Regions from separate parts of the Streptomyces sp. NPDC091682 genome, predicted to be linked through region 1. Evidence: riboswitches for the same ligand, from Rfam matches in the RefSeq annotation. Region 1 holds a riboswitch; each other region holds the start of a gene.
The links. A riboswitch is a leader RNA that binds a small molecule or an ion and turns the genes downstream of it on or off. The one in region 1 is predicted to bind cobalamin.

Region 1 (4,165 bases):
TTCCCCCGGCCCCGCCGCGCCGGGCGGGGGGCCGCCCCCGGGGGGGGGGGGGGGGGGGGGGGGGGGGGGGGGGGCCCCCCCCCCCCCCCGGGGGGGGGGCCCCTCGGCCGTGGTCAGCGCACCCAGTCCTTGAGGGGCTCGGTCGGGAGGGTGATGCCGACGGGGTCGGGGAGCTTGACGTCCTTGCCGAAGGGGACGGTGCGGACGGTCTCGTACCGATGCCCGTCGGGTTCACTGTGGACCGAGACCTCACAGCTGTCCCTGTCGATCAGCAGATAGACGGGAATGCCGGTCTCGGCGAAGGCCCGCGGCTTCTCGATCCGGTCACGGCGGTCGGTGTCGGAGTCGTACGAAGTGACCTCCACGACCATCAGAACAGCGTCCGGGGCAACCCACTCGCCCTGCGCCTTCATGAAGCCGCTCGGCGCCAGGACCCCATCCGGCCGGGCACGCCCATCGCGATACTGCTGCACCTGCAAACCTTGCTCGCCATAGAGGAAGAGCTCAGGACGATGCTGGATGCAGATGCGCATGAGCCACTCGATGATCAGTCCGTGGTCCCCGTCCGGCACCGCCTTAACCCCCAGCTTCCCATCGATGAATTCCAACCGCAGCCCCTCCACCTCTCTGGCGCCTATACGCGCGAGGGTCTCGAACTCCTCGGTCAGCATGTGGGGGCGGTCGGTCATCACGGTCATGCCTCGCTCACCTTCCTCGACGGTGCTGCTTCCGACGATAGCGCCGGGCGTGGACACCCGTCCTGCACACTCGACCGCATGGACATGGTGATCAGAACGGCGGTGCCCGCCGACTACGCGGAGCTGGGCGAGATCACGGCGCGGGCCTACCTCGCCGACGGGCACCTGGACTTCAACGAGGACGACGCCTACCTGAACGTGCTGCGCGACGTGGCCGGCCGGGCCGCCCGGGCCGAGGTGCTCGTCGCCGAGCGGGACGGACGGTTGCTGGGCGGTGTGACGTTCGCCGCTCCGGGCAGTCCGCTCGCCGACGTCGCGGCCCCCGACGAGGCGGAGTTCCGGATGCTCGCGGTGGCCCACGAGGCGCGCGGCCAGGGCGTCGGCGAGGCTCTGGTGCGGGCTTGCATCGAGCGGGCGCGGGCCGTGGAGGGCGTGCGCGGCCTGGCCCTGTCCACCCAGCGCAGCATGGCCGGCGCCCATCGGATCTACGCGCGCCTGGGCTTCGTACGCACTCCGGGGCGGGATTGGGCGCCGATCGAGGGCCTGACACTCCTCACTTACCGGCTCAAGCTGTAGCCACGCCGACACTACATGTGGGGGTTACCGCACAGGGCCGCCCCCACATGTATGCTCATGCCTGCTGTCGCTGCAGGGGAATCCGGTGCGAATCCGGAACTGTCCCGCAACGGTATGAAGTGTCCGGCTACCGGACGCCAAGTCCGATGACCTGCCGACAGCGCGCCCGGCTCGACCGAACCGGGTGCCGATTCGTCCGGGCCTCGCGGTTGGGCCGGTGGACGCCATGCGGGGTACGCGTTCTCGTCGCGCCCGCGTGCGCCCGCTCGCGCCCCGCCCCGCCGATGACCGGGCCGAGCGAGGGAGAGCTCCCGCCGTGACCATCGCGCCTTCCGCACCGCGCGCCGAGTCCACTTCTGGCGACAACACCGAGGGCCCGGGGGCCACGCTGCTGCGTACCCTCACCGAACTGACGGCGGACCTCCCCGACACCGACCCCGGCCGGGTCGCGGCCTCCGCGCTGCGCGGCCGCAGCTCCGCGGCCGACGACGCCGAACTGCGCGGGCTGGCCACGGAGGCCGCCGCCGGTCTGATCTCGGAGGACCCGGCCTACTCCCGGCTCGCCGCCCGCCTGCTGACGCTGGCCGTGCGCGACGAGGCCGCGAGCCAGGGCTCCACCTCCTTCTCGGCCTCCGTCGAGGTCGGCCACCGCGAGGGCCTCATCGCCGACCGCACCGCCGAGTTCGTCCGCACCCACGCGGCCCGGCTCGACTCGCTCGTCGAGCTGACCCTCGCCGAGGGCGCCGACGACCGCTTCGGCTTCTTCGGTCTGCGCACCCTGCACAGCCGCTACCTGCTGCGCCACCCGATCACCCGTCAGGTCATCGAGACCCCGCAGTACTTCATGCTGCGCGTGGCCTGCGGCCTGGCCGCCGACGAGAGCGTCCAGGCAGTGGAGGAAGTGGCCTCGCTGTACCGGCTGATGAGCCGCCTGGACTACCTGCCGTCCTCCCCCACGCTCTTCAACTCCGGCACCCGGCACCCGCAGATGTCCTCCTGCTACCTGCTGGACTCCCCGCTGGACGAGCTCGACTCGATCTACGACCGCTACCACCAGGTCGCGCGCCTGTCCAAGCACGCCGGCGGCATCGGCCTCTCGTACTCCCGCATCCGCGCCCGCGGTTCGCTGATCCGCGGCACCAACGGCCACTCCAACGGCATCGTGCCGTTCCTGAAGACCCTCGACGCCTCCGTCGCCGCCGTGAACCAGGGTGGCCGCCGCAAGGGCGCCGCCGCCGTCTACCTGGAGACCTGGCACGCGGACATCGAGGAGTTCCTGGAGCTCCGCGACAACACCGGTGAGGACCAGCGCCGCACCCACAACCTGAACCTGGCCCACTGGGTGCCGGACGAGTTCATGCGCCGCGTGAACGCAGACGCCGAGTGGTCGCTGTTCTCCCCGGCCGACGTGCCCGAGCTGGTCGACCTGTGGGGCGACGAGTTCGACGCCGCCTACCGCAAGGCCGAGGCGGACGGCCTGGCCCGCAAGACCATGCCGGCGCGCGACCTGTACGGCCGGATGATGCGCACCCTCGCGCAGACCGGCCAGGGCTGGATGACCTTCAAGGACGCCTCCAACCGCACGGCGAACCAGACGGCCGAGCCGGGCACCGTCGTGCACTCCTCGAACCTGTGCACCGAAATCATCGAGGTCACCAACGACGGCGAGACGGCCGTCTGCAACCTCGGTTCGGTCAACCTGGGCGCGTTCGTCGTGGACGGCGAGATCGACTGGGAGCGGATCGACGAGACCGTCCGCACGGCCGTCACCTTCCTCGACCGCGTCGTGGACATCAACTTCTACCCGACCGAGCAGGCCGGCCGCTCCAACGCCCGCTGGCGCCCGGTGGGCCTGGGCGCGATGGGCCTCCAGGACGTCTTCTTCAAGCTGAAGCTGCCCTTCGACTCTCCCGAGGCGAAGGCCCTGTCCACCAAGCTCTCCGAGCGCATCATGCTGGCCGCCTACGAGGCCTCCTGCGACCTCGCCGAGCGCAGCGGCCCGCTCCCGGCCTGGGAGCAGACCCGTACCGCCCGCGGTGTCCTGCACCCCGACCACTACGACGTCGAGCTGAACTGGCCGGAGCGCTGGGATGCGCTGCGCACCCGCGTCGCCGAGACCGGCATGCGCAACTCCCTGCTCCTGGCCATCGCCCCGACGGCCACGATCGCCTCGATCGCCGGCGTGTACGAGTGCATCGAGCCGCAGGTCTCCAACCTCTTCAAGCGCGAGACGCTCAGCGGTGAGTTCCTCCAGGTGAACGGCTACCTGGTGGAGGAGCTGAAGCAGCTCGGCGTGTGGGACGCCCAGACCCGCGAGGCGCTGCGCGACTCCTCCGGCTCGGTCCAGGGCTTCGGCTGGATCCCGGCCGAGGTCCGCGAGCTGTACCGCACGGCGTGGGAGATCCCGCAGCGCGGTCTGATCGACATGGCGGCGGCCCGTACGCCGTTCCTCGACCAGTCGCAGTCGCTGAACCTGTTCCTGGAGACGCCCACCATCGGCAAGCTCAGCTCGATGTACGCGTACGCCTGGAAGCAGGGTCTGAAGACCACCTACTACCTGCGTTCGCGCCCGGCGACGAAGATCGCCCGCGCCGCGCAGGCGGCCACCCCCGTCGAGCTGCCGCAGGCGGTCGCCGACGCCGAGGCGCTGGCCTGCTCCCTTGAGAACCCCGAGTCCTGCGAGGCCTGCCAGTAATGAGCTCCAACGACAACAAGAACCTCCTGGACCCGGGCTTCGAGCTCACGCTGCGCCCGATGCGCTACCCGGACTTCTACGAGCGCTACCGGGACGCGATCAAGAACACCTGGACCGTCGAGGAGGTCGACCTCCACTCGGACGTCGCGGACCTCGCGAAGCTGACGCCCTCCGAGCAGCACATGATCGGCCGACT
Region 2 (4,165 bases), on a different contig from region 1:
TGCAGACCGTCACGGATCTGGGCGTCCTTGACCTCGCACAGCCAACCGTCGACGTGCAGCAGGAAGTCGTCGAAGCCGTCGTCGTCCGGACGCTCCTCCAGACCCAGGTCGTGGTGGAGCTTCGCGGCCTGGATCAGGGTCCAGATCTGGGCGCGGATGGCCGGCAGCTTCGCCGGGTCCATCGCGGAGATCTGCGCGTACTCGTCCAGGTGCTGCTCCAGGCGCGCGATGTCGCCGTACGACTCCGCGCGCGCCATCGGCGGCACCAGGTGGTCGACCAGCGTGGCGTGCACGCGGCGCTTGGCCTGCGTGCCCTCGCCCGGGTCGTTGACCAGGAACGGGTAGATGAGGGGCAGGTCGCCGAGGGCGGCGTCCGGCGCGCACGCGGCGGACAGGCCCGCGTTCTTGCCCGGCAGCCACTCCAGGTTGCCGTGCTTGCCCAGGTGGATCATCGCGTCGGCGCCGAAGCCGCCGTCCTCGGCGCGCGCCTGGATCCACCGGTACGCCGCCAGGTAGTGGTGCGAGGGCGGCAGGTCCGGGTCGTGGTAGATCGCGATCGGGTTCTCGCCGAAGCCGCGCGGCGGCTGGATCAGGATGAGGAGGTTCCCGCGGCGCAGCGCCGCGAGCACGATGTCACCCTCCGGGTTCGCGGAGCGGTCCACGAACATGTTGCCCGGGGCCTCGCCCCAGTGCTCGGTGACGCTGTCGCGCAGCTCGGCCGGGAGCTCGGCGAACCAGCGCTTGTAGTCGGCGGCCGGGATCCGGACCGGGTTGCGGGCCAGCTGCTCCTCGGTCAGCCAGTCCTGGTCGTGGCCGCCGGCCTCGATCAGGGCGCGGATCAGCTCGTCGCCGTCGCCCGAGACCAGGCCCGGGATCTCCTCGGTCGGCCCGAAGTCGTAACCGCCGGCGATGAGGGTGCGCAGCAGCTCCACGGCGCTGGCCGGGGTGTCCAGGCCGACCGCGTTGCCGATGCGGGAGTGCTTGGTCGGGTACGCGGAGAGGACCAGCGCGACCTTCTTGTCGCGGCGTTCGATGTGCCGCAGGCGGGCGTGGCGCACGGCGATGCCCGCGACCCGGGCGGCCCGCTCGGGGTCGGCCACGTAGGCGGGCAGGCCGTCGTCGTCGAGCTCCTTGAAGGAGAACGGGACGGTGATCAGACGGCCGTCGAACTCGGGCACCGCGACCTGCGTGGCGGCGTCCAGCGGGGACAGGCCCTCGTCGTTCTCCTCCCAGGCGGAGCGCGACCCGGTCAGGCACAGGGCCTGCAGGATCGGCACTCCGAGGCCGGCGAGCGCGCCCGCGTCCCAGGACTCGTCGTCGCCGCCCGCCGAGGCGGTGGCGGGCTTGGTGCCGCCGGCCGCGAGGACGGTGGTGACGACCGCGTCGGCCGACTCCAGCGCGGCGATCAGCTCCGGCTCGGGGGAGCGCAGGGAGGACACGTACAGGGGCAGCGCCCGGGCGTCGTGGGCCTCGATCGCGTCGCACAGGGCGTGCACGAAGGAAGTGTTCCCGCTCATCTGGTGGGCGCGGTAGTACAGCACGGCGACCCGCGGGCCCGTGGTGGTCCCGGGCGTGCGCTCCAGCGGGCCCCAGGTGGGCGCGGCGGCGGGGGGCTCGAAGCCGTGGCCGGTCAGCAGCACCGTGTCGGACAGGAAGCGGGCCAGCTGCTCCAGGTTGGCCGGGCCGCCGTGGGCGAGGTAGCCGTGCGCCTCGGCCGCGATGCCGATGGGGACCGTGGAGGCCTCCATGAGCTGGGCGTCCGGGGCCTGCTCGCCGGTCAGGACCACGACCGGACGGGTCTGGTCGGGGGCGAGGAGCAGGTCGAGGCCGTCCTGCCAGGCGCGGAGGCCGCCGAGGAGGCGTACGACGACCAGGTCGGCCCCGTCGAGGAGGCCGGGGAGGTCGTCGAGGGGGAGACGGGAGGGGTTCGCGAACCGGTACGGGACGGGTCCGTCCGCCGTGTTCGCCGCGCGGGCGCTGAGCAGATCGGTGTCGGACGTCGACAGCAGCAGGATCATGCGGCGGCAGGCCTTCCTCGGGGTTTCCGCGCCCCGGGCAGTGTTGAGGACAGCGGGAGTTCCTGACTCACCCCGGTCGCCGGATCGCTCCGCGGGGTTCACAGTGGCGGGACCGCGCCGGAATCGCACCGGGCTTCCTCCCATGTCGCCGTCCTCGGCGACGGCGGACCGTGTGGTCCGCCGGAAGGTCATCTTAGGGGCGGGTGGCTGCCGCCGGGATGGCGGGTGGGGTGAGCCCCCGCTGGTTGCGGGTGCGGCGCCGTTGCCGGGGCTCTGCCCCGGACCCCGCGCCTCAAACTCCGGCGGGGCTGAACGGGCCGGGTGGCGCCGGACGGGCCGGGCAGGGCCGGGTGGGCAGCGCCGGGCAGGGCCGGGTGGGCCAGAAGGGTGGCTTGGGCGGTGCTGGGGGCGAATGTCGCTGGTGGGGGTGGTGACGGACACAGGTCGGGGGGACCCAATCGTGGGTATGCTCGCGGCCATGCCCCAGCCCCCTTCAGCCGCATCGCGGGACGAACCCGTCATACGGGAGCGTGGTGACGCCTGCCCGGGCGCGCTGCGGCTGCACGCGGCGGACGACGGGTTCCTGGCGCGGGTCCGGCTGCCGGGCGGGCTGCTCACCGTGGAGCAGGCGTCGGCGCTGGCGCTCGCCGCCGACCGGTTCGGGGACGGGCACCTGGAGCTGACCTCGCGCGGCAACGTGCAGCTGCGCGGACTGGCCGACGGGTGCGGCGGCGGGCTCGCGGAGCTGCTGGACGGGGCCGGGCTGCTCCCCGCGCCGAGCCACGAGCGGGTACGGAACATCGTGGCGACGCCCCTGTCCGGCCTGGACGGGCCGGAGGGCCCGGAGGGCCTGGACCGGCCCGACGCGCTGGCCCGGGCCATGGAGTTCGACCGGCTGCTGTGTGCGAGCCCCTGGGCGGCCGCGCTGTCCGGACGCTTCCTGTTCGCCTTCGACGACGGGCGCGGCGACGTGGCCGCGCTCGGCCCCGACGTGACCGTCCTCGGCCGCCCCGACGACCGGGCGCTGGTCAGGCTCGGCCGGACCCCCGACGCCGTGGAGCTCGCCGGCCGGGACACCCCCGGGGCGGCACTTGCGGCCGCCCGGTACTTCCTCGACGCCGCCGCCGCGGCCGGTACCCAGGCCTGGCGGGTCTCCGAACTGCCCGCCGAACACGCCCTGAAAGCAACCGAGTTCGCACGGCGCCTCGATACCGCCGGGATCGCCGCGACGCCGGTCGGCGCCGTGGACTGGCCGTACGCCGCGCCGCCCCGGCCGTCCGGCGCCGGCGGGCACGACGGCGCCACCCTGTGCGTACTGCCCCCGCTCGGCCGGCTCGACACCGCGCAGTGGCGCCTCCTGGCGCAGGTCGCGGACGGGGGGAGCGGCCAACTGCGCGTCACCCCGTGGCGCAGCGTCATCGTGCCCGGGGCCCGTGCCGACGGCGCCGCCCGCATCGAGGACGCCGGGCTGGTCATCACCCCCGACAGCGCCTGGGAGTCCGTCACCGCCTGTACCGGCCGGCCCGGTTGTGCGAAGTCCCGCGCGGACGTGCGCGCCGACGCGCGGGCCGTCGCCGACCGGGCGCGCGGTCCGCTGCCCGTGCACTGGTCCGGCTGCGAGCGCCGCTGCGGGCATCCGCGCGGCACCGCCTGGGTGGACCTGGTGGCCACCGGCTCCGGATACCGGCTCGCCGCGCCCGGCCGCCCCGAACACGAGGACGTACGGCCCTGTGATCTTGCCGCGGCACTCGCGGACGCCCGCACCGACCCCGACGTAGTGAAGAAATGAGCGAGTACACCGTGTTTGAGTACGAGAAGGACGGCGCGGCCATCTACCGCCAGTCCTTTGCCACGATCCGCGCCGAGGCGGACCTCTCCGGGCTGCCCGACACGGTTGCCCAGGTCGCGGTGCGCATGATCCACGCCTGCGGGATGACCGACCTCCCGCAGGACCTCGGGTACACCCCCGAGGTCGTGCTGCGCGCCCGCGCGGCGCTGGAGGTGGGCGCGCCGATCCTGTGCGACGTCCAGATGGTCGCCAGCGGTGTCACCCGCAAGCGCCTGCCCGCCGACAACGACGTGATCTGCACGCTCTCCGACCCGGCCGTACCGGAGCTCGCCGCCAAGATGGGCACCACGCGCAGCGC
Region 3 (4,165 bases), on a different contig from region 1:
TCACCCAGTACGCCCTGCGCCGGCCGGACTTCGAGCACCTGGCGCGGCGGCAGTACGAGCGGTACTGCGACACCTACACCGAGCTAATCGAGCAGCTCCGGCACCACATGACCTTCGAACTCCGCGTGCCCGTGCACGTGTTGGCCCGCTATCTGGCCGCCATGACCGACGGACTGACGCTGAACCACCTCGTCCTCGGCGACGACAGGATTTCGACGGACATCCTCGATGTGATCACCGACCACGTCGCGGGCCTCGTCGGCGACGACAGGGCCGCCGCCGACGTGCGCCCGGCCTAGACCTCGGCGCGCACCTGCCGGGCCGCCTCGACCAGGTTCTCCAGGGAGGCCTTGGTCTCCGGCCAACCCCGGGTCTTCAGGCCGCAGTCGGGATTGACCCACAGCCGCTCCGCCGGGATGGCCCCCAACCCCTTGCGCAGCAGGGCCGTCGCCTCGGCGACGGAGGGGATCCGCGGCGAATGGATGTCCCAGACACCGGGACCGACCTCGCGCGGGTAGCCGGCGCCCGCGAGTTCACCGGCGACCTGCATGTGGGAACGGGCGGCCTCCAGGCTGATGACATCGGCGTCGAGGTCCTCGATGGCCGCCACGATGTCACCGAACTCGGCGTAGCACATGTGCGTGTGGATCTGGGTGTCCGGGCGCACCCCGGCCGTGGCGAGCCGGAAGGACTCGGTGGCCCAGGCGAGGTAGGCGGCGTGGTCGGCGGCCCGCAGCGGGAGGGTCTCGCGCAGGGCGGGTTCGTCGACCTGGATGACCGGGGTGCCGGCCGCCTCCAGGTCGCCCACCTCGTCGCGCAGGGCGAGCGCCACCTGGCGGGCGGTGTCGCCGAGTGGCTGGTCGTCGCGGACGAAGGACCAGGCGAGCATGGTGACGGGGCCGGTCAGCATGCCCTTGACCGGCTTGGGCGTCTGCGACTGGGCGTACGTGGTCCAGCGCACGGTCATCGGGTCGGGGCGGGAGACGTCGCCGGCCAGCACGGGCGGGCGGACGTAGCGGGTGCCGTAGGACTGTACCCAGCCGTGCTGGGTGGCCAGGTAGCCGGTGAGCTGCTCGGCGAAGTACTGGACCATGTCGTTGCGTTCGGGCTCGCCGTGCACCAGCACGTCGATGCCGGCCTTCTCCTGGAAGGCCAGGACCTCCCGGATCTCGGCCCGGATGCGGTCCTCGTATCCGGCGGTGTCGATGCGCCCGGCCCGCAGGTCGGCGCGGGCCGTGCGCAGTTCGGTGGTCTGCGGGAACGATCCGATCGTGGTCGTCGGAAGCAGCGGGAGACCCAGGTGCGCCCGCTGGGCGGCGGCCCGCTCCGGGTACGGCTGGGCGCGCCGCCCGTCCGCGTCGGTGACGGCGGCGGTGCGGGCCCGGACGGCCGGATCGTGGGTGAGGGCGGAGCCGGCGCGGGAGGCCAGGTCGGCCCGGTTGGCGGCGAGTTCGGCGGCGATGGCGTCCGTGCCGCGGGCCAGACCGCGGGCGAGCGTGGCGACCTCCGCGGTCTTCTGGCGTGCGAAGGCGAGCCAGCGCCTCACCTGCGGGTCGACGTCCCGTTCGGCGGTGGCGTCCAGCGGCACGTGGAGCAGGGAGCAGGAGGCGGCCACGTCCACCCGGTCGGCGAGCCCCAGGAGGGTGCCGAGGGTGCCGAGGGACTTCTCGTAGTCGTTGATCCAGATGTTGCGGCCGCCGACGACACCGGCTACGAGGCGCTTGCCCGGTAGGCCCCCGACGGCTGCGAGGTCCTCGAGGTTGCCGGCCGCGGCCTCGGTGAAGTCCAGGGCGAGACCTTCGACGGGGGCCTTGGCCAGTACGGGCAGGGCCTCGCCGAGCCGGTCGAAGTAGGAGGCGACGAGCAGCTTGGGCCGGTCGCTCCGGCCGCCGAGCTCCCGGTAGGCGCGGGCGGTGGCGTTCAGTTCGGCCGGGGTGCGGTCCTGCACCAGGGCGGGCTCGTCCAGTTGCACCCACTCGGCTCCGGCGGCGCGCAGGTCGGCCAGGACCTGGGCGTAGACGGGCAGCAGCCGGTCGAGCAGGGCGAGCGGGTCGAAGTGGGCGCCGACGCCGGGGGCGGGCTTGGCCAGCAGCAGGTAGGTGACGGGGCCGACCAGGACCGGGCGGGCGGTGTGGCCCAGCCCGAGCGCTTCCTGCAGCTCGGCGACCTGCTTGGTGGAGTCGGCGGTGAAGACCGTGTCCGGGCCGAGCTCCGGCACCAGGTAGTGGTAGTTGGTGTCGAACCACTTGGTCATTTCCAGCGGCGCGACGTCCTGGGTGCCGCGCGCCATGGCGAAGTACCCGTCGAGGGGGTCGGCCGCGACGGCGGCGCGGTGCCGCTCAGGGACAGCGCCGACCATCACGCTGGTGTCCAGCACGTGGTCGTAGTACGAGAAGTCACCGGTCGGCACCTCGGTGATGCCGGCGTCGGCCAGCTGCTGCCAGTTCGTCCGGCGCAGTTCGCGGGCGGTTTCCCGGAGGGCTCCGGCGTCGTTGCGGCCCTTCCAGTAGCCCTCGACGGACTTCTTCAGTTCGCGGTTGGGGCCCTGGCGGGGGTAGCCGTACACGGTGGCCGCGGTGGGCCGTCCGGCGGCGGGGGTCGTGCGGGTCACGGAACTCTCCTTCGCGAGCGTTCTCCTGTGGACCCGGTGGGGCCGAGGGCGCGAAGGGATGACGGACCGGGCGGATACCGACCGGATACGGGTGCGTGCGGCTGCACGTGCCCGCGGTCGTCCGCCTGATGTGTCGCCGACCCGCCCACGAGGTCACCGGGATTTCCGTGCGCGATCGGTCGCGCACGGGCAACGGGCAGGTCTTCGGACTCGCGGGCGCGTCCCGTCGTACGGATGCCGTACGAGACTCCTACTGGCCGTCGCTTCCCAGACCCGTCCGGGTCCAGTGCGTATGACGGCGGTCGTTCCCGCTCACCGCTGCGGGGCAGTCCCGGATTCCCACCGGGTTCCCTCTTACGACGCATCCCGCCTGGCGGACGGGGCGAACCAGCTGCCCGGCCAGAGTAGACGGCGTTGCCCGCCGGCGTGCGGAGTTGTCCGGCATCCGGATGGTGAAGTGAGACTCCTGAGGGGCGAAATCCAGCCATGGAGTGAATTGCGTCACTGCGGCGCGAGTTGTGTCCCTCTTGTCCGTTTACCGGATCGAACTGCCCGGTAAGGGCGCTACGTTGCAGCTCCCCGCATCGAGATCGCTCGACGACCACCGGAAGACCGAGGAAGTATGGCTACACCGGTCCCCCGCACCCCACGCGTCCGCGCCCTGACACCCGGCGTCGTGCGTGCCGCCCTGGTGTCCGTGCTGGCATCCGGCGCTCTCACCGCCTGTGCCGCCGACGAGGAGCTGCGGTACGCGACCGACTACGCGAACCACGAACCGCTGGGCGTGGTCGGGTACCCCACCTCCGAGTCCCTCAAGATCACCCAGAGTCTGGTCTGGCGGCTCGCCGACGGCAAGGCCGAGGAGGTGGAGTCGCTCGCGGCCGACCCCGATGACGCGAAGGGGGACGTCGAGCGGACCGCGCGGAACTGGATCCGGTCCTTCCACGAGGGGGCCAAGGGGAAGGTCACCGCCGAGTTCTACGACGAGGGGTCCGTGCGGCAGGTCGTCGTCGTGTACTTCCACGACACGGGCCAGACCAAGTCGTTCGTGGTGCGCCTCACCGGAAGGGCCGGAGAGGACGGCTGGCGCGTGACCATGCGGGAGCCGGATCCGAAGGAGGCCTCGGCCACCCCCGACTGGGTTCCGAGGACCCCCGGGGGCCTCGGCTCGAAGACGGCGCGATGACCCGGTCCGGCATCACCACGAGGTGAAGGGCGCCGCCCCGCGGATCACTCCGCCGGACGGCGCCCCCGGTGCCCGCGGGAACGGGAGCGGCCGGATCAGGAGCGGTCCAGCAGCGTGGTCAGGACCTCGTGGAGGACCGCTGCCGGATCCGCCACCGCCTGCGCCGAACGCCAGGCCACGAAGCCGTCCGGGCGGACCAGGATCGCGCCCTGCGCCGTCGTGCCGTGCACCTCGGTCCAGTCGGCGCCGTTCGCCGGGATCAGATCGGCCTCGGGGCCGGTACCGATCGCGTACACGTCCAGGGGAACGCCCAGCAGTTCGGCGACGGACCGCCCCGCGGCACGCCACGGCGCGTCCTCGGAACACAG
Region 4 (4,165 bases), on a different contig from region 1:
GTGGCGAACCGCTTGGCCATCGCGCACAGCTGCGGGGCCAGCGGGTCGCCCCGGTCCAGCGCGTCGGCGGCCTGGCGGACCAGGGCGCGGGCCGCGGCCAGCTCGGTGGCCATGTCCGCGAGCCGGAACTGCAGGGCCTGGGCGTCCAGCAGCCGGGCCCCGAAGGCCTCCCGGTCGGCCAGGTGCGCGAGGCTGCGGTCCAGCGCGCTCTGCGCACCGCCCAGGGAGCAGGCGGCGATGCCGAGGCGACCGCCGTTGAGGCCGTTCATGGCGATGCGGAAGCCGTCGCCGTCGGCGCCGAGCCGCCGATCGGCGGGGACGCGGACCCCGTCGAGGACCACCTGGCGGGTGGGTTGGGCGTTCCAGCCCATCTTGCGCTCGTTCGGACCGAAGGAGACCCCGGCATCCGCGCGTTCGACGACGAACGCGGAGATGCCGCCCGGGCCCTCCCCGCCGGTGCGGGCCATGACGATGTAGACCTCGGAGGCGCCGGCGCCGGAGATGAACTGCTTGACCCCGGTCAGCACGTAGCCGTCGCCGGTGCGCTCGGCCCGGGTGCGCAGCTGGGCCGCGTCGGATCCGGCGCCGGGCTCGGTCAGGCAGTAGCTGCCCAGCGACCGGGCGGAGCACAGGTCGGGGAGCCAGCGGGCCCGCTGGTCCGCGTCCCCGTACCGGTCGATCATCCAGGCGACCATGTTGTGGATGGAGAGGTATCCGGCGATGGAGGGGCAACCGGTGGCGAGGGTCTCGAAGACGAGGACGCCGTCGCTGCGGCTGAGGCCGCTGCCGCCGTGCTCCTCGCGGACGTAGACGCCGCCGAGCCCGAGGTCCGCCGCCTTGCGGATCACGTCCAGCGGGAAGTGCTTGTCCTGGTCCCAGGTGACGGCGTACGGGCCGAGCTGCTCCTGGGCGAAGTCGAGGGTGACTTCGGCGAGGGCGAGCTGATCGGGGCTGAGGGTGAGGGTCACCGGGCTCATCCCATCGTCGGGATGGTGAAGCTCGCGCCCTCCTTGGCCCCGGAGGGCCAGCGCGAGGTGACGGTCTTGGTGCGGGTGTAGAAGCGGATCGAGTCGGGGCCGTGCTGGTTCAGATCGCCGAAGCCGGACCGCTTCCAGCCGCCGAAGGTGTGATACGCCACGGGGACCGGGATCGGCACGTTGACGCCGACCATGCCGGCGCCCACCCGGCGGGTGAAGTCGCGCGCCGTGTCGCCGTCGCGCGTGAAGATCGCGACGCCGTTGCCGTACGGGTGCTCGGTGGGCAGCCGCAGGGCCTCCTCGTAATCGGCGGCCCGTACGACGGACAGCACCGGGCCGAAGATCTCCTCGCGGTAGATCCGCATCTGCGGGGTCACCCGGTCGAAGAGGGTGGCGCCGGCGAAGAAGCCGTCCTCGTGTCCGGGCAGGGTGAACCCGCGGCCGTCCACGACGAGTTCGGCGCCTTCGGTGGCTCCGATGCCGACGTAGCGGTTCACCCGGTCGAGGGCGTCCCGGCTGACCAGCGGCCCGAAATCGGCCTCGGGGTCGTCGGAGCGGCCCACCCGCAGGGTGGCGATCCGTTCCTTCAACTTTCCGACCAGGGCGTTCGCGGTCTCCTCGCCGACGGGGACGGCGACGGCGATGGCCATGCAGCGCTCGCCCGCGGAGCCGTAGCCGGCGCCGATGAGGGCCTCCACGGCCTGGTCGAGATCGGCGTCGGGCATCACGATCATGTGGTTCTTGGCGCCGCCGAAGCACTGGGCGCGCTTGCCGTGGGCCGCGGCGGTGGCGTAGATGTGCGCGGCGATCGGGGTGGAGCCGACGAAGCCGAGGGCTTGCACGCGCGGGTCTTCCAGGAGGGTGTCGACGGCTTCCTTGCCGCCGTTGACCACATTGAGCACGCCGGGCGGCAGCCCGGCCTCCAGGAACAGTTCGGCGAGGCGCAGCGGTACGGAGGGGTCGCGCTCGGAGGGCTTCAGGATGAAGGAGTTGCCGCAGGCCAGGGCGGGCGCGGCTTGCCACAGGGGGATCATCGCGGGGAAGTTGAAGGGGGTGATCCCGGCGACCACGCCGAGCGGTGAGCGCAGGGAGTGCACGTCGATCCCGGTGCCCGCGTTGTCGGTGAACTCGCCCTTCAGCAGGTGCGGGACGCCGGCGGCGAACTCGACCACCTCCAGACCGCGTTGCAGGTCACCGTGGGCGTCGGCGACGGTCTTGCCGTGTTCGCAGGACAACAGCCTTGCGAGGGAGTCCCGTTCGCCCTCGACCAGCTGGAGGAAGCGCAGCAGGACGCGCGAGCGGCGCTGCGGGTTCCACTGCCCCCAGTCGGCCTGCGCCTCCTCGGCGTTCGCGATGGCGGCCTCGGTGTCGGCCCGCCCCGCGAGCGGGACGCGGGCCTGGACGGAGCCGGTGTTGGGGTCGTACACGTCGGTGAAGAGTCCGGAGGATCCGGTGGTGTGCTTGCCGCCGATGAAATGGGTGAGTTCACGGACCATGGGTGCCTGCTCTCGTCAGGTTGGATCCGGGGATGGCACGACCGACCGGCGGACGGCACCCGATCGGGTGCGCCGCTGGGGAAGGCCGTGGGACTGGGTCGAATGGGACGACCTACGAGCGTGCGAACGTGTGCGCGCGCTCCGCCGGATCACCAGGGTCGTGGGTACAAACCGGTGCCATGCGTGTCTGCTCCATCCTCGTGGACAACACGGAACATCCGCGGCCGGTATCCTGACTCCCGGATCCCCGCGTGCCGCCCGCCTTCCCGACAGACCTCGTCAGTGGCGTGTGGATGGCAGCACACTCCCCGGTCACAGTGGCGGGACCGTGCCGGTTTCTCACCGGCTTCCCTGCACCGCGGACCTTGTGCCACGAACATATAGTTGGACGTCCTAGTAAGTCCAGAGCCGCCGCCGCGCGCCTTCCGTCCGGCCGCGGCGGCCGACCTGTCGTGCCGCCCGTGGGCCTGGCGCCCGCTCAGTTCCGTGCCGGGACGTCGTTCCTGGTCACCGGGTACGGGATGAAGGTGCTGCTGTTCTCGTCGACGGCCAGCGCCCGCCCGAGCGGCGGCACGGCCCGCTGCGGACAGTCGAGGCGTTCGCAGAGGCGGCAACCCATGCCGATGGGGGTGGCGGCCGCCGCGTTGTCGAGGTCGAGTCCGTCGGCGTACACGAGCCGCGAGGCGTGCCGGATCTCGCAGCCGAGCCCGATCGCGAAGGTCTTGCCCGGCTCGCCCCAGCCGCCGCGGTGGCGGGTGACGGCCCGGGCGGTCCACAAGTAGCGCTGCCCGTCGGGCATGGCGGCCACCTGGACGTGGATGCGGCCGGGCGCGGCGAAGGCCTCGTAGACGTTCCACAGCGGGCAGGTGCCGCCCGCGCGGGAGAAGTGGAATCCGGTCGCGGACTGCCTCTTGGACATGTTCCCGGCCCGGTCCACTCGGACGAAGGAGAAGGGCACCCCGCGCAGCCTGGGCCGTTGCAGGGTGCTCAGCCGGTGGCAGACCGTCTCGTAGCCGATCCCGAAGTGGTCGGTGAGTCGCTCGATGTCGTAGCGGAACTCCTCGGCGGCCGCGTGGAAGGCGCGGTACGGGAGGATGAGCGCGCCCGCGAAGTGGTTGGCGATCCCGATCCGCGCGAGGGCGTGGACGGGGGTGCCGGGCTCGAAGTCCTCGGCGGCCAGCCGGTCCAGCTCGTCCCCGTACTCGATCAGCGCCAGCTGGGTGGCCATTCGGAACGCCTGCTGTCCCGGCCGGAGCCGGTTCGACAGGTGCAGGACCCGGGCGGCGGGGTCGTAGTGGTGCAGCCGGTCGGAGTCCGTGGCCGTCCGGATCCCGTGCCGGTCGCCGAGCCGGCGGGTCAGCGCGCGGATGACGTCCCCCGGGCGGATGCCGATCTCGACGGCCAGGTCTTCGGCGGCGACATCGGTGTCGTGGAGGTAGTTCTGCCGCCGGTAGAAGAACTCGCGGATCTCCTCGTGGGGCGAGCGAGGGCTGTCGGTGGCCACGTCCCGGCCGTCGGCGGCGTCGGCGAGGCGCTCGGCCAGGAGCTGGCTGCGCCGGCCCAGGTCCAACAGCACCGAGGCGACCGCGGGCATGCGGGTGGCCAGTTCGGCCAGGTCGGAGGGGGATACGCGGGCGCGGGCCACCTCGTTCGCGAGCGCTTCGCGCAGGTCGGCGACCAGCCGGCTGGTGT

Region 2: it holds a riboswitch for cobalamin, as region 1 does, so the genes downstream of both, cobN (cobaltochelatase subunit CobN) here and ACIQK6_RS22870 (ribonucleoside-diphosphate reductase subunit alpha) in region 1, are expected to answer to the same signal.
Region 3: it holds a riboswitch for cobalamin, as region 1 does, so the genes downstream of both, metE (5-methyltetrahydropteroyltriglutamate--homocysteine S-methyltransferase) here and ACIQK6_RS22870 (ribonucleoside-diphosphate reductase subunit alpha) in region 1, are expected to answer to the same signal.
Region 4: it holds a riboswitch for cobalamin, as region 1 does, so the genes downstream of both, ACIQK6_RS04610 (CoA-acylating methylmalonate-semialdehyde dehydrogenase) here and ACIQK6_RS22870 (ribonucleoside-diphosphate reductase subunit alpha) in region 1, are expected to answer to the same signal.

What each region holds. Positions count from the first base shown of each region.
Region 1 covers NZ_JBIVTH010000010.1:6-4,170, forward strand. The annotation lists gene ACIQK6_RS22860 (Uma2 family endonuclease) at 114-698, opposite strand; gene ACIQK6_RS22865 (GNAT family N-acetyltransferase) at 777-1,274, shown strand; cobalamin riboswitch at 1,319-1,448, shown strand; gene ACIQK6_RS22870 (ribonucleoside-diphosphate reductase subunit alpha) at 1,591-3,969, shown strand; gene ACIQK6_RS22875 (ribonucleotide-diphosphate reductase subunit beta) at 3,969-4,165, shown strand, end outside.
Region 2 covers NZ_JBIVTH010000003.1:232,913-237,077, reverse strand. The annotation lists gene cobN (cobaltochelatase subunit CobN) at 1-2,018, opposite strand, end outside; cobalamin riboswitch at 2,054-2,216, opposite strand; gene ACIQK6_RS09105 (cobalamin biosynthesis protein CobG) at 2,497-3,807, shown strand; gene ACIQK6_RS09100 (precorrin-8X methylmutase) at 3,804-4,165, shown strand, end outside.
Region 3 covers NZ_JBIVTH010000014.1:8,764-12,928, forward strand. The annotation lists gene ACIQK6_RS28825 (TetR/AcrR family transcriptional regulator) at 1-299, shown strand, start outside; gene metE (5-methyltetrahydropteroyltriglutamate--homocysteine S-methyltransferase) at 296-2,611, opposite strand; cobalamin riboswitch at 2,789-3,018, opposite strand; gene ACIQK6_RS28835 (hypothetical protein) at 3,234-3,797, shown strand; gene ACIQK6_RS28840 (FAD-dependent monooxygenase) at 3,893-4,165, opposite strand, start outside.
Region 4 covers NZ_JBIVTH010000002.1:40,745-44,909, reverse strand. The annotation lists gene ACIQK6_RS04615 (acyl-CoA dehydrogenase family protein) at 1-977, opposite strand, end outside; gene ACIQK6_RS04610 (CoA-acylating methylmalonate-semialdehyde dehydrogenase) at 974-2,473, opposite strand; cobalamin riboswitch at 2,678-2,863, opposite strand; gene ACIQK6_RS04605 (short-chain fatty acyl-CoA regulator family protein) at 2,952-4,165, opposite strand, start outside.